3 regions of the Micromonospora sp. NPDC005161 genome follow, and region 2 is predicted to be linked to each of the others. Evidence: predicted binding sites of a transcription regulator. Region 2 holds the regulator's gene; each other region holds the start of a gene.

Region 1 (4,380 bases), on a different contig from region 2:
ACGGGGTGCGGGTCGGGTGATCGGCGTAGAGGTAGGCGATGCTCGGGTCGCCGAGGGTGGCGTCCAGCTCGCCGGCCAGCTCGGCGACGAGGTGCGCGCGGACCACCGCGGCGTCCGGGTCGTACAGGTAGCGGCGCGTCGGGCCGACCGGAGCCTCGGCGGCGCCCGAGCCGGTGAGCTCGTGGCGGCGGGTCTCGTCGCCGTCCGCTCCCTGCCGGTAGAGCGTGGCGCGGCGGGGCACCTCCGCCAGCTCGCCGCACCAGAGCGCGGCCTCGACCAGGTCGCCGTCCACGCCGACCCACTCGGCCTCCGCGCCCGCCGGGATGAGCGCGTGATCCAGGCCCGGCGCCACCTTGACGACGGTGCGTGGCACCCGCTCGGCGAGCCCGGTGACGAAGTCCCACGGCGGCGAGTAGGCGCGCGGGTCGAAGATCCGCCGCCCGGTGCCGGCCCGGCGACGGGCCGGGTCGCAGAAGACCCCGTCGACCCGGGAGACGTCGAACGTGGTGGCGTCGCCGCACTCGACCGTGAACAGCTCGGCCAGCCCGTGCGCCGCGGCGTTGGCGGCGGCCATCGCGGCGGTCACCGGATCGGCCTCCACCCCGTACACCCGGATGCCGGCGCGGGCCGCGGCGAGCGCGTCGGCACCGAGCCCGCAGCCGAGGTCGGCCAGGGTACGCACGCCGGCCGCGCGCAGCCGGGCGGCCCGGCGGTCGGCGACCACCCGGCGGGTGGCCTGCTCCAGCCCGGCGCGGGTGAGGAACATCCCGGCGGCGGCCGGGCCGAACTTGCCGACCGCCCGATGGCGCAGCTCGGCCTGGGTCAGTGCCGCCGAGGCCAGTGCCGGCGGCACACCGGTCGCGCGCAGGGCCGACGCCGCGACCAGCGGGTCACCGCCGGCCAGCCCGGCCGCCGCCGCGAGCGCGGCCGACCCCTCGGGGGTACGCAGCGCCGCCAACTGGTCGAGATCCACCCGAGCATTGTCCCGGGCCGACCGGACTGGCCGGACAGTGGTGTCAGTCGGTGGGCGTGGCGGCGACGAAGGCCCGCCAGCTCGCCGGGGGGAAGGTGAGCGCCGGCCCGGCCGGGTCCTTGCTGTCGCGCACGGCGACCACGCCGGGCAGGTTGTCGGCGACCTCGACACAGGCGCCGCCGTTGCTGTTGCTGCGGGAGGACTTGCGCCAGGTGGCGTGGGTCAGGTCCATGTCTGCACCACTTCCTCGATCAGCCGGGCGGACTGCCGGCATGGCAGCGCCTCGCCGGTCACAGTCTCCCAGCGCCGCTCCAGGGCGGCAACGTCGTTCGGGCTGTCCACGGTCTGCCCCCGGAGCTGGTTGTCCAGGTGGGCCAGCTCGGCCCCGTTCTGGAGCCGGGCCAGGATGAACGGGCCGTTGAGCCCGACATGCCAGGGAGCGTCGGCCGGCACGACCCGGACCTGCACGTTCGGCTCGGTGCCCACAGCCAGCAAATGCTGTAGCTGCTCGCGCATGGTCTCCCGGTCGCCGAGTTGCCGGCGCAGCGTGTGCTCCTCCAGCACCGCGACGAGGTGCGGACGCGGCTCGGCGGCCAGCAGGGACTGCCGGGCGAGCCGGGCGACCACCCGCGTCTCCACCTCGTCGGCGGTCAGCTCGCCGCCCACGCCGAGCATCGCCCGCGCGTACCCCTCGGTCTGGAGCAGGCCGGGGATCACCGTCGGGTCGTACCAGCGCAGCGCCGCCGCCTCCCGCTCATTCTCGTCCCACGGGCGGAACCAGTCCGGCGCGGCGTGGAAGCGGATCAGCTCCAGCATGCCGACGAAGAGACCGCCGGTGTCCAGGGTCGAGTCGATGCGGCCGACGTAGTCCGGCTTGACCGGGCTCTGCCCGGTCTCGACCGCACTCACGTACGACGATGAATAGTTGATCAGTTTGCCCAGCTCCTCCTGGCTGAGCCCGCGCGCCTGGCGTGCGCGGCGTAGCTGTTCGTGCAGGAACGTCAGTGTCGGTATCCGGGACACTCGGCTCCCCTTTCCGCGGCTTCTGGTGGAGGCAACCGACGGTAGGGAGATGGCCACTCTGTGGCGAGGTGTTCCCGGCGTGTTGCGGTAACGACTGGCGGATCTGTGGCGACACGGCGAACGGTGCGTTGGCACTCTCCTTGACGGAGTGCTAGCCACGGAATAACCTGCGATTAGCACTCTCACCCTGAGGGTGCCAGCTTCCGGGTTTCACGACCCGGGTGCGAAACGCCAGGCGGACCGGCACCCGCGACGACGGCCCCGCCCGGTGGCATGTGGCAGATTGACGCTGGTCGGCCCCGCCGGCCAGCAACGAAACCAATACCCCAGGAGGGTATGCCCGTGACTACCGCGACCAAGGTTGCGATCAAGCCGCTCGAGGACCGGATCGTGGTCCAGGCGAACGAGGCTGAGACCACCACGGCGTCGGGCATCGTGATCCCCGACACCGCCAAGGAGAAGCCGCAGGAGGGCACTGTCCTCGCTGTCGGCCCGGGCCGGATCGACGACAACGGCAACCGTGTGCCGCTCGACGTCAAGGTCGGCGACACCGTTCTCTACTCGAAGTACGGCGGCACCGAGGTCAAGTACGCCGGCGAGGAGTACCTGGTGCTCTCCGCCCGCGACGTCCTCGCGGTCATCGAGAAGTAAGCAACCGATCAGTGCCATTGCCCCGGTCCGGCTCGCCGGGCCGGGGCAGTGGCGCTTCGAAGGGACATTCATGGCGAAGATCCTGAGCTTCTCGGACGACGCCCGGCACCTGCTGGAGCACGGTGTCAACGCCCTCGCGGACGCGGTCAAGGTCACCCTCGGCCCGCGCGGGCGCAACGTCGTCCTGGACAAGAAATTCGGTGCGCCGACGATCACCAACGATGGTGTGACCATCGCCAAGGAGATCGAGCTCACCAACCCCTACGAGAACCTCGGCGCGCAGCTGGTCAAGGAGGTGGCGACCAAGACCAACGACGTCGCCGGCGACGGGACCACCACCGCGACCGTGCTGGCCCAGGCCATGGTTCGCGAGGGCCTGCGCAACGTGACCGCCGGGACCAACCCGGCCGGGCTCAAGCGGGGCATCGACGCGGCGGCCACCAAGATCTCTGAGGCGCTGCTCGGTCGGGCCGCGGAGGTCACCGGCAAGGAGTCGATCGCGAACGTGGCGACGATCTCCGCGCAGGACTCCACCATCGGCGAGCTGATCGCCGAGGCGATGGAGCGGGTCGGCCGCGACGGTGTCATCACCGTCGAGGAGGGCTCGATGCTCACCACCGAACTGGACGTGACCGAGGGTCTCCAGTTCGACAAGGGCTTCATCTCGCCGAACTTCGTCACCGACCTGGAGGGTCAGGAGTCCGTCCTTGAGGACGCGTACATCCTGGTCACCACCCAGAAGATCTCGGCGATCGAGGAGCTGCTGCCGCTGCTGGAGAAGGTCCTGCAGAACAGCAAGCCCCTGCTGATCATCGCCGAGGACGTGGACGGCCAGGCGCTCTCCACCCTGGTGGTCAACTCGCTGCGCAAGACCCTCAAGGTCTGCGCCGTGAAGGCCCCGGGCTTCGGCGACCGGCGCAAGGCGATGCTCCAGGACATCGCGATCTCCACCGGCGCCGAGCTGGTCGCCCCGGAGCTGGGCTACAAGCTCGACCAGGTCGGCCTGGAGGTGCTCGGCACCGCCCGGCGCGTCGTGGTCGACAAGGAGAACACCACGATCGTCGACGGCGGCGGCCAGAAGGCCGACGTCGCCGACCGGGTGGCCCAGATCCGCAAGGAGATCGAGGCCTCCGACTCCGACTGGGACCGGGAGAAGCTGGCCGAGCGGCTGGCGAAGCTCTCCGGCGGCATCGCCGTGATCAAGGTGGGCGCGGCGACCGAGGTCGAGATGAAGGAGCGCAAGCACCGCATCGAGGACGCCATCGCGGCGACCAAGGCCGCGGTCGAGGAGGGCACCGTGCCCGGCGGCGGCGCCGCCCTGGTGCAGATCCTCCCGGTGCTCGACGACGACCTGGGCTTCACCGGTGACGAGAAGGTCGGCGTCTCGATCGTGCGCAAGTCGCTGGTCGAGCCGCTGCGCTGGATCGCGCAGAACGCCGGTCACGACGGCTACGTCGTGACCCAGAAGGTCGCCGACATGAAGTGGGGCAACGGCCTCGACGCGGCCAAGGGCGAGTACGTCGACCTGGTCAAGGCCGGCATCATCGACCCGGTGAAGGTCACCCGCAACGCGGTCACCAACGCCGCCTCGATCGCCGGTCTGCTGCTCACCACGGAGAGCCTCGTGGTCGAGAAGCCGGAGCGGGCCGAGCCGGCCGCCGCCGGCGGGCACGGCCACGGCCACCAGCACGGCCCGGGTTTCTGATCCGGTAGCGACACCCGTTCCGGGGCAC
Region 2 (4,380 bases):
GCGCGTACGCCCTGATCGTGGAGGACGGCACCCGGCTGGCCGCCCGGATGCGTCGCGGCGAACTGCCGTACCCCAGCGACGACGTCGCCGCGGACCGTTACCTGGCCGCGGAGGCTGCCCTCGACGCCGCCGGCCTGTCCTGGTACGAGGTCTCCAACTGGGCCCGCACCGACGAGGCCCGGTGCCGGCACAACCTGCTCTACTGGACCGGCGCCGACTGGTGGGGGCTGGGCCCCGGGGCGCACAGCCACGTCGGCGGGGTGCGCTGGTGGAACGTCAAGCACCCGTCGGCGTACGCCCAGCGGCTGGCCGCCGGCGCGTCACCCGGCCTCGCCCGGGAGGTGCTCACCGGCGACGAGGCGCACATGGAGGACGTCATGCTCCGGCTGCGGCTCACCACCGGGCTGCCGCTGGCGGTGCTCGACGCCACCGGCCGGGCCGGCGCCGAACGGGCGCTGGCCAACGGACTGCTGGCCGCACCGGAGTACGCGGCCGGCCGGGCGGTGCTCACCCTGCGCGGCCGACTGCTCGCCGACGCCGTGGTGCGCGACCTGCTGCCCTGAGCCGGCGTGCCGCCGCCGGTTGGCCCGACGGCCGTCGGCAGTCGGCCCGCCGGTCGACCGACGGCGGTGCACCGGGTCGGCCGGGGGAGCGGCCGACCCGGGTCACTTGATGAAACTGGCCGACATCGGGTAGCGGTAGAGCTGGCCCTCGTTGGCCTTCATCCCGGCGATGATCCCGAACAGGATCTGGATCACCACCACCGCGATGCTGGGCAGGAAGAGCAGGCACCAGCTCACGAAGAGCAGCACGAACGCGATGATCGACCAGAGGATCTGGAAGTTCAGCGCGGCCAGGGCTTGCGCCCGGACGGCCGGCGACTGCTGACCGCGGGCCAGATAGGCGATGAGCGGGGCGACGAAGCCCAGCGGGCCGAAGCTGATCAGCGCGCCGGCGGCGCCGCCGAAGTGCGCGACCAGTGCCCAGGTCTTGTCCTCGTTGCTGGCGTAGCCGCCGCCGGGGCCGCCGTAGGCGCCGCCGGTCGGATAGCCGCCAGGGGGATAGCCCCCGGGTGGCGGAGGGTAGCCGCCCGACGGCGGTTGGTCACCGGTGGGCGGCGGATAGCCACCGGCCGGGGGATAGCCGCCCGGGCCGGGTGCCCCGGACAGTGGTGCGGTGGGTGGCTCGGCCGAGGAGGCCGGGCCGGGAGCGGCCGGCGGGTAGGTCGGCTCCGGCGGCTGATCGCCGGGGTCTCCCGCACCGGGAGGGCGAGGTGGTTCAGTCATGGATGTCACGGTAGGGGCCCGTGGCAACGCCCACCAGAGCGACACCGCCGGGCCAGCCTGTCTGAACGGACAGCGGCGGCCTTGATCATCGCGCTGGGGGGCACGCCGACGTAGACTGGCACTCGTTACAGTCGAGTGCCAGTACGGCCCGCCGGCCCCGCCGTGCCGGCGGCCGACGTGCGACAGGAGGTGCGGAGGATGGGTCTGGACGACCGCAAGCTCGCCGTGCTCCGCGCCATCGTCGAGGACTACGTCTCCACGCAGGAGCCGGTCGGCAGCAAGGCGCTGGTCGAGCGGCACCAGCTCGGTGTCTCCCCGGCCACGGTCCGCAACGACATGGCCGTGCTGGAGGAGGAGGGCTACATCCGGCAGCCGCACACCAGTGCCGGCCGGGTGCCCACCGACCGCGGCTACCGGCTCTTCGTGGACCGGCTGTCCCGGGTAAAGCCGCTCAGCCCGGCCGAGCGCCGGGCCATCGAGCGCTTCCTGGTCGGCGCGGTCGACCTCGACGACGTCGTGCACCGCACCGTACGGCTGCTCGCCCAATTGACCCGGCAGGTGGCCGTGGTGCAGTACCCGAGCCTGGCCCGCTCCTCGGTGCGCCATCTGGAGCTGGTGCCGATCTCCACCACCCGGCTGATGCTCGTCATGATCGCCGACACCGGGCGGGTGGAGCAGCGGCTGGTGGAGCTGCCCGGGCCGGTGCATCCCGACGACGTCACCGACCTGCGCCGACTGGTCAACGAGAAGCTCGCCGGCGCCCGACTGTCCGACACGCCGCCGCTGGTGCAGGCGCTGGTCGAAGAGGCGCCGTCCGAGCTGCGCCCGGCGATGACCACGCTCTCCACCGTGCTGCTGGAGACGCTGGTCGAGCGGCACGAGGAGCGCATCGCGCTGGCCGGCACCGCCAACCTCACCCGGGGCGGCCTGCTCGACTTCCAGGGCTCGCTGCGGCCGATCCTCGAGGCGCTGGAGGAGGAGGTCGTGTTGCTCAAGCTCATCGGCGAGACCGAGCCGAGCACGACCCGGGTGCTGATCGGCGACGAGAACGAGTTCGACAACCTGCGTGCCGCCTCGGTGGTCAGCACCGGGTACGGCCCGGGCGCCACCATCGTGGGTGGCCTGGGGGTGCTGGGGCCCACCCGGATGGACTACCCCGGCACCATCGCCACGGTGCGCGCCGTGGCACGCTACGTGGGCGAGTTGCTGGCCCAGAACTGACCAGTCAGGGCCGACGGCCGGCTGCGGCCGCCGACCGGCGCAACGCGAGACGAACATGAGGACACGGAACGCAGTGGCCAGGGACTACTACGGCATTCTCGGTGTGAGCCGGGAAGCCTCCGATGACGAGATCAAGCGCGCCTACCGCAAGCTGGCGCGCCAGTTCCACCCGGACGTCAATCCGGACCCGGAGGCTCAGGAGAAGTTCAAGGACATCAACGCCGCGTACGAGGTGCTCTCGGACGACCGGAAGCGGCAGATCGTCGACCTCGGTGGCGATCCGCTCGCCCCGGGTGGCGGCGGCGCCGGCGGCCCGGGTGGTCCGGGCGGCGCCGGCCCGTTCGTCGGGTTCCAGGACATCATGGACGCGTTCTTCGGCGGCGCGGCGGGTGGCGCGCGCGGCCCGCGCCCGCGGACCCGGCCGGGCGCCGACGCGATCCTGCGGCTGGAGCTGGACCTGCACGAGACGGCGTTCGGGGTCGAGGCGCCGATCACCGTCGACACCGCGGTGCTCTGCACCACCTGTTCCGGCGCCGGCACGGCCGCCGGCACCCACCTGGCCACCTGCGAGGCGTGCGGCGGCCGGGGCGAGGTGCAGTCGGTGCAGCGCACCTTCCTCGGCCAGGTGGTCTCCGCCCGGCCGTGCACCGTCTGCCAGGGCTACGGCACCACCATCCCGCACCCCTGCCCCACCTGCGCAGGCGACGGCCGGGTGCGCACCCGCCGTTCGCTGACCGTGAAGATCCCCGCCGGCGTCGAGGACGGCATGCGGATCCGGCTGGCCCAGCAGGGCGAGGTGGGCCCGGGTGGCGGCACCGCCGGTGACCTCTACGTGGAGATTCACGAGCGGCCGCACGACGTGTACTCCCGCAAGGGCGACGACCTGCACTGCCGGGTCACCGTCCCGATGACGGCGGCGGCGCTGGGCACCCGGCTGACCATCAAGACGCTGGACAGCGAGGAGACGGTCGACGTCAAGGCAGGCACCCAGCCCGCCAGCACGCTGCGGCTGCGCGCCCGCGGTGTGCCGCACCTGCGTGGCACCGGGCGGGGCGACCTCTACGTGCACCTGGACGTCCGGACGCCGACCAAGCTCGACCCGGACCAGGAGAAGATGCTGCGCGACTTCGCCAAGACCCGGGGCGAGGAGGTCGCCGAGCTGACCAAGCAGGGCGGCTTCTTCTCCCGGATGCGCGACGCGTTCAACGGCCACGCCTGACGGGCGCGGCTAGCCTGATCATCGTGTCCGCCCCACTGTTCCTGGTCGAGTCGCTGCCCACCGCCGACACGATGACCCTCGACGGTCCCGAGGGGCATCACGCCGCCACCGTGCAGCGGCTGCGGGTCGGCGAGGAGCTGCTGCTCGCCGACGGCCGGGGCGGCACGGCCGCCGCCGTGGTCACCGCCGTCGGCCGGGGCAGCCTGGAACTCACGATCACCTCTCGGGGATACGTGGACGCGCCCGTACCCCGGCTGGTGATCGTGCAGGGCATCGCCAAGGGCGACCGGGGAGAGCTGGCCGTGCAGGCGATGACCGAGGTCGGGGTGGACGAGATCGTGCCCTGGGCGGCGGTCCGCTCGGTCACCCAGTGGCGCGGCGACCGGGGCGTACGGGCCCGGGAGAAATGGGTGGCCACGGCCCGGGAGGCGGCCAAGCAGGCCCGCCGCCCCTGGTTGCCGGTGGTGGCCGGGGCGCCGGACGAGTCGACCGCCACGGTGACCCGCCGGATCGCCGGTGCCGCCGCCGGGTTCGTGCTGCACGAGGAGGCCGACGAACGGCTGACCGTCGCCGACCTGCCGCCGGCCGGGGAGATCGTCCTGGTGGTCGGCCCCGAGGGCGGCATCGCCCCGGCCGAGCTGACCGCTTTCCGCG
Region 3 (4,380 bases), on a different contig from region 2:
GGGCGTCGGCCGGGCGCTGCTCGGGCGGGCCGAACGGGTGCTCGCCGAGCACGGGGTGACCGAGGTGCTGCTGGCCGGGAACCCGCCGTACTACGCCTGGCCGGGCATCGACGTGCGTTACACGCCGGCGGTCTGCACCGCCCTGGCGCTCGGCTACCAGCAGGACCGGACCGCCTGGAACATGACCGCCGACCTGTCGTACGACGGGTCGCCGGCGTTGCGGTCCACCGAGGCGGCCGAGCGGCGGCTGGCCGGGCAGGGGATCACGGTACGCCGGGCAGAGCCGGAGGACCTTCCGGCGCTGGCGGCGTTCGCCCGGTCCACCTTCGGCGGCGCGTGGGACGGCGAGTTGGCCGGGTCGGTGGGTCGCGACGGCGCCGGATGCCACGTGGCGGAGCGGGCGGGCGAGCTGCTCGGCTTCGCCGCCTACGGCTCGTCTCGGCCGAGCTGGTTCGGGCCGATGGGTACCGCGCCGGCCGCCGAGGGTTCGGGCATCGGCGGGGTGCTGCTGCGTCGCTGCCTGCGCGATCAGCGGGAAGCGGGGCTGGACCAGGCGCAGATCGGCTGGGTGGGGCCGGTGCCGTTCTACTCCGGCAGCGCCGGCGCCCGGATCGAGCGGGTCTTCTTCCTGTACCGGCGGACGCTGAACGCCAAATAAGGGCGAATGGGATATAGACTCAGATAGTGCCATTCGCCCGCGTCGGGCATCGACGCCCCCTACCGTTTCGGTAGAGGAGGCAGCCATGACCACGGATGACGACCAGACCGAGGACGGCCCGCAGGTCACCTGGAAACCGGTCGGCGAACTCCCCGGCCAACTGCCGCTCGACCGGCTCGACTACGGCGACGCCGAGCAGTTGGCCGAGATGACCACCAACGGCGAGCCGGTGGCCGAGGAGTCGCAGGAGATGGTGGACGCGCCGATCCAACTGCCCCCGCCGTACGACCGGGCGCAGAAGCGGCGCAACCAGCGCCCGCTACCCACCTGACGACGAACGGGGCGGACCGCGTCAGCGGCCCGCCCCGTTCGGTGTCGGATCTGGACTCAGAAGTCCATGTCCCCGCCACCCGGGCCAGCCGGGGCAGCCGGGGTCTTCTCCGGCTTGTCCGCGACGACGGCCTCGGTGGTGAGGAAGAGCGCCGCGATGGAAGCGGCGTTCTGCAGCGCCGACCGGGTCACCTTGGCCGGGTCGATGATGCCCGCGGCCAGCAGGTCCACGTACTCGCCGTTGGCGGCGTTGAGGCCGTGACCCGCTTCGATGTTACGGACCTTCTCCACCACAACGCCGCCCTCGAGGCCGGCGTTGACGGCGATCTGCCGCAGCGGGGCGTCCAGCGCGACCTTGACGATGTTGGCACCGGTCGCCTCGTCGCCGACCAGGTCCAGCTTGTCGAAGGCGGTCTTGCCGGCCTGCACCAGCGCGACGCCACCACCCGGGACGATGCCCTCCTCGACGGCGGCCTTCGCGTTGCGAACGGCGTCCTCGATGCGGTGCTTGCGCTCCTTGAGCTCGACCTCGGTGGCCGCGCCGACCTTGATCACCGCAACGCCACCGGCCAGCTTGGCCAGCCGCTCCTGCAGCTTCTCACGGTCGTAGTCGGAGTCGCTCTTGTCGATCTCGGCCCGGATCTGGTTGACCCGACCCTGGATCTGGTCGGCGTCGCCGGCACCGTCGACGATGGTGGTCTCGTCCTTGGTCACCACGACCTTGCGGGCGCGGCCCAGCATGTCGAGGCCGACGGCGTCCAGCTTGAGGCCGACCTCCTCGCTGATGACCTGGCCACCGGTGAGGATGGCGATGTCGGCGAGCATGGCCTTGCGGCGGTCACCGAAGCCCGGAGCCTTGACGGCGACGGACTTGAAGGTGCCCCGGACCTTGTTGACGACCAGGGTGGCCAGGGCCTCGCCCTCGATGTCCTCGGAGATGATCAGCAGCGGCTTGCCCGACTGCATGACCTTCTCGAGGATCGGGAGCAGGTCCTTGACCGACGAGATCTTGCTGTTGACGATCAGGAGGTAGGGGTCGTCGAAGACGGCCTCCATGCGCTCCGGGTCGGTCATGAAGTAGGCCGAGATGTAGCCCTTGTCGAAGCGCATACCCTCGGTGAGCTCCAGCTCCAGCCCGAAGGTGTTGCTCTCCTCGACGGTGATGACGCCTTCCTTGCCGACCTTGTCCATCGCCTCGGCGATGATCTCGCCGACGGTGCTGTCGCCAGCGGAGATGGAGGCGGTGGAAGCGATCTGCTCCTTGGTCTCGACGTCCTTGGCGAGCTTGGACAGCTCCTCCGAGACGCTCGCGACCGCAGCCTCGATGCCCCGCTTCAGGGCCATCGGGTTGGCGCCGGCGGCCACGTTGCGCAGGCCCTCGCGAACCAGGGCCTGGGCCAGGACGGTCGCCGTCGTCGTGCCGTCACCGGCAACGTCGTCGGTCTTCTTGGCGACCTCCTTGACCAGCTCAGCGCCGATCTTCTCGTACGGGTCCTCGAGCTCGATCTCCTTGGCGATGCTCACACCATCGTTGGTGATGGTGGGGGCACCCCACTTCTTCTCGAGCACGACGTTGCGGCCCTTGGGGCCGAGGGTCACCTTTACGGCGTCGGCGAGCTGGTTCATGCCCCGCTCGAGGCCGCGGCGCGCCTCTTCGTCGAACGCGATCATCTTGGCCATACGGCGTTGTCCTCCTGGACACTCACGGGCCACCCGAGATGTGTGCCCCGGGTGGGCCGCCTGGTGTACGCACCTTGGGACGTCGCCACCTGGCGACGACGACGTCCTTCGGCCGGGCCGGATAGCCCGCGACGACCGGCCATGTGTCACCCCGGCGTCTCCGCGCCGGCGCGACCCTGGCCCCACCGTCCCGACCATTGGCACTCACGGTATGCGAGTGCCAATGACTTGTTTAGCACTCTCCCCTGCCGAGTGCAAGCACGAACGCCTCGGTCAACGGAGTTCCGCGGCTAGTCCGGCGCCGTTCACCGGCCCCTCATGGGCCCGCTGCTCGGCGTACGTCACCAGCAGCCCCACCAGTTGCGCGAGATGGACGGGGAGGGCCAGCACCGCGCCGACGGCGATCACCAGCACCACGCCGATCGCGGAACCCGGGGTGGCGAGTGGGTCGGCCCCGAACGGGGCGCTGCCGACCCCCTCCAGCACGCCGGCGACCACAGTGCCGACGATCAGCGCCGCCGCCACCAGCGCCACCCGACCCAGCAGCAGCCCCAGCCGGTCGTGGAACATCCGGAACGACCGGCCGATCGGGTTCTCCCGCTCGAAGAGATAGACCGGCCCGGCCATGCTGAGCGCGAAGGCGAGATAGATGCCGGGGAGGACGCAGAAGCAGACGCCCAGGCCGACGATCACGCCGATCAGCAGCGTCCAGCCCCAGAGCCCGAGCGCGCGGCGCAGGCCGTAGCGCAGCGCCTCCCCCAGGCTGACCGGCTCACCGACCGCCTGACGGGTGATCACCCAGGTGCCGGCCGCCCAGCCCACGGCCTGCACCAACCCGATCAGCAGGCTGCCGCCGATGAGCACCAGGAACATGGTCGCCAGGTCGGTGAAGAAGGTGTCCGGCAGGGAGGTCGACTCCTCGACGGCGGTCGTCTCCCACTTCGCGGTCGGGTCCAGCCCGAGCGAGAGCACCGACAGCACCGCCGCCGGCAGCACCTGCGTGAGCAGCAGGATGGGCAGCAGCAGTCGCCAGCCACGCCGGACCGCGCCGACGCACCGGTCGAACCAGGCGCCCAGCCCGGCCCCCGGTGGGGTGACCAGCCGGTCCGCCGGATCGAGGCCCGGCGGATACCACCCGGAGGCCGGGGGTCCCGGGTACCAGGGCTGCCCGCCGTACGGCCCGGCGCCGACCGGGTAGCCGCCGGTGGGCGGGAACACCCAACCCTGCGGAGGCGCGCCCGGTGGCGGCCCCCAGGCGGGCGGCACGCTCGGATCCCAGCCGGGAGGGGCACCCGGCGGCGGGCCCCAGGGGGATGGCGCGGTCGGGTCACCAGCGGGAGGACTTGACGCGGCCGGGTGCGGGCCGGACGGGTCGGGCTGACCCGGGGGTGGGGAGGCCGGGGGCGGCTGGTCGGACATGAACCCTCCTCAGCAACGGCTGGAATGGTTCACGATCTTCCAGGGTCCGGCCGCGTGACGCAGCCCCGGCCCTCCGGGACGAGCCGGCGTCGGCCCACTCAGGCGATGACGCGCACCCGCTCCGCCTGCGGGCCCTTCTGGCCCTGCGCGATGTCGAACTCCACCCGCTGGCCGTCGTCCAGCGCCTTGTAGCCGTCCATCTCAATCGCGGAGAAGTGGACGAACACGTCCTGACCGCCGTCGACGGCGATGAAGCCGTAGCCCTTTTCGGAGTTGAACCATTTAACGGTGCC

Evidence for each region. Region 2 encodes HrcA, which represses chaperone genes, less so after heat shock. Its sites were predicted from a motif close to GGTTNGCACNCTCNNNNNGAGNGTGCNAACC; they were not measured.
Region 1: a site for HrcA is predicted at 2,168-2,198, ahead of groES (co-chaperone GroES). Genes of this name have one in related genera too.
Region 3: a site for HrcA is predicted at 2,864-2,894, ahead of groL (chaperonin GroEL). Genes of this name have one in related genera too.

Annotation. Positions count from the first base shown of each region.
Region 1 covers NZ_JBSFYQ010000021.1:59,603-63,982, forward strand. The annotation lists gene ACWD5O_RS20685 (THUMP-like domain-containing protein) at 1-973, opposite strand, end outside; gene ACWD5O_RS20690 (DUF397 domain-containing protein) at 1,017-1,205, opposite strand; gene ACWD5O_RS20695 (helix-turn-helix domain-containing protein) at 1,196-1,996, opposite strand; gene groES (co-chaperone GroES) at 2,333-2,647, shown strand; gene groL (chaperonin GroEL) at 2,718-4,352, shown strand.
Region 2 covers NZ_JBSFYQ010000025.1:48,275-52,654, reverse strand. The annotation lists gene hemW (radical SAM family heme chaperone HemW) at 1-563, shown strand, start outside; gene ACWD5O_RS22920 (DUF4870 domain-containing protein) at 666-1,286, opposite strand; gene hrcA (heat-inducible transcriptional repressor HrcA) at 1,485-2,507, shown strand; gene dnaJ (molecular chaperone DnaJ) at 2,581-3,726, shown strand; gene ACWD5O_RS22905 (16S rRNA (uracil(1498)-N(3))-methyltransferase) at 3,750-4,380, shown strand, end outside.
Region 3 covers NZ_JBSFYQ010000004.1:58,065-62,444, reverse strand. The annotation lists gene ACWD5O_RS05525 (GNAT family N-acetyltransferase) at 1-658, shown strand, start outside; gene ACWD5O_RS05520 (hypothetical protein) at 744-989, shown strand; gene groL (chaperonin GroEL) at 1,046-2,668, opposite strand; gene ACWD5O_RS05510 (hypothetical protein) at 2,942-3,934, opposite strand; gene ACWD5O_RS05505 (cold-shock protein) at 4,186-4,380, opposite strand, start outside.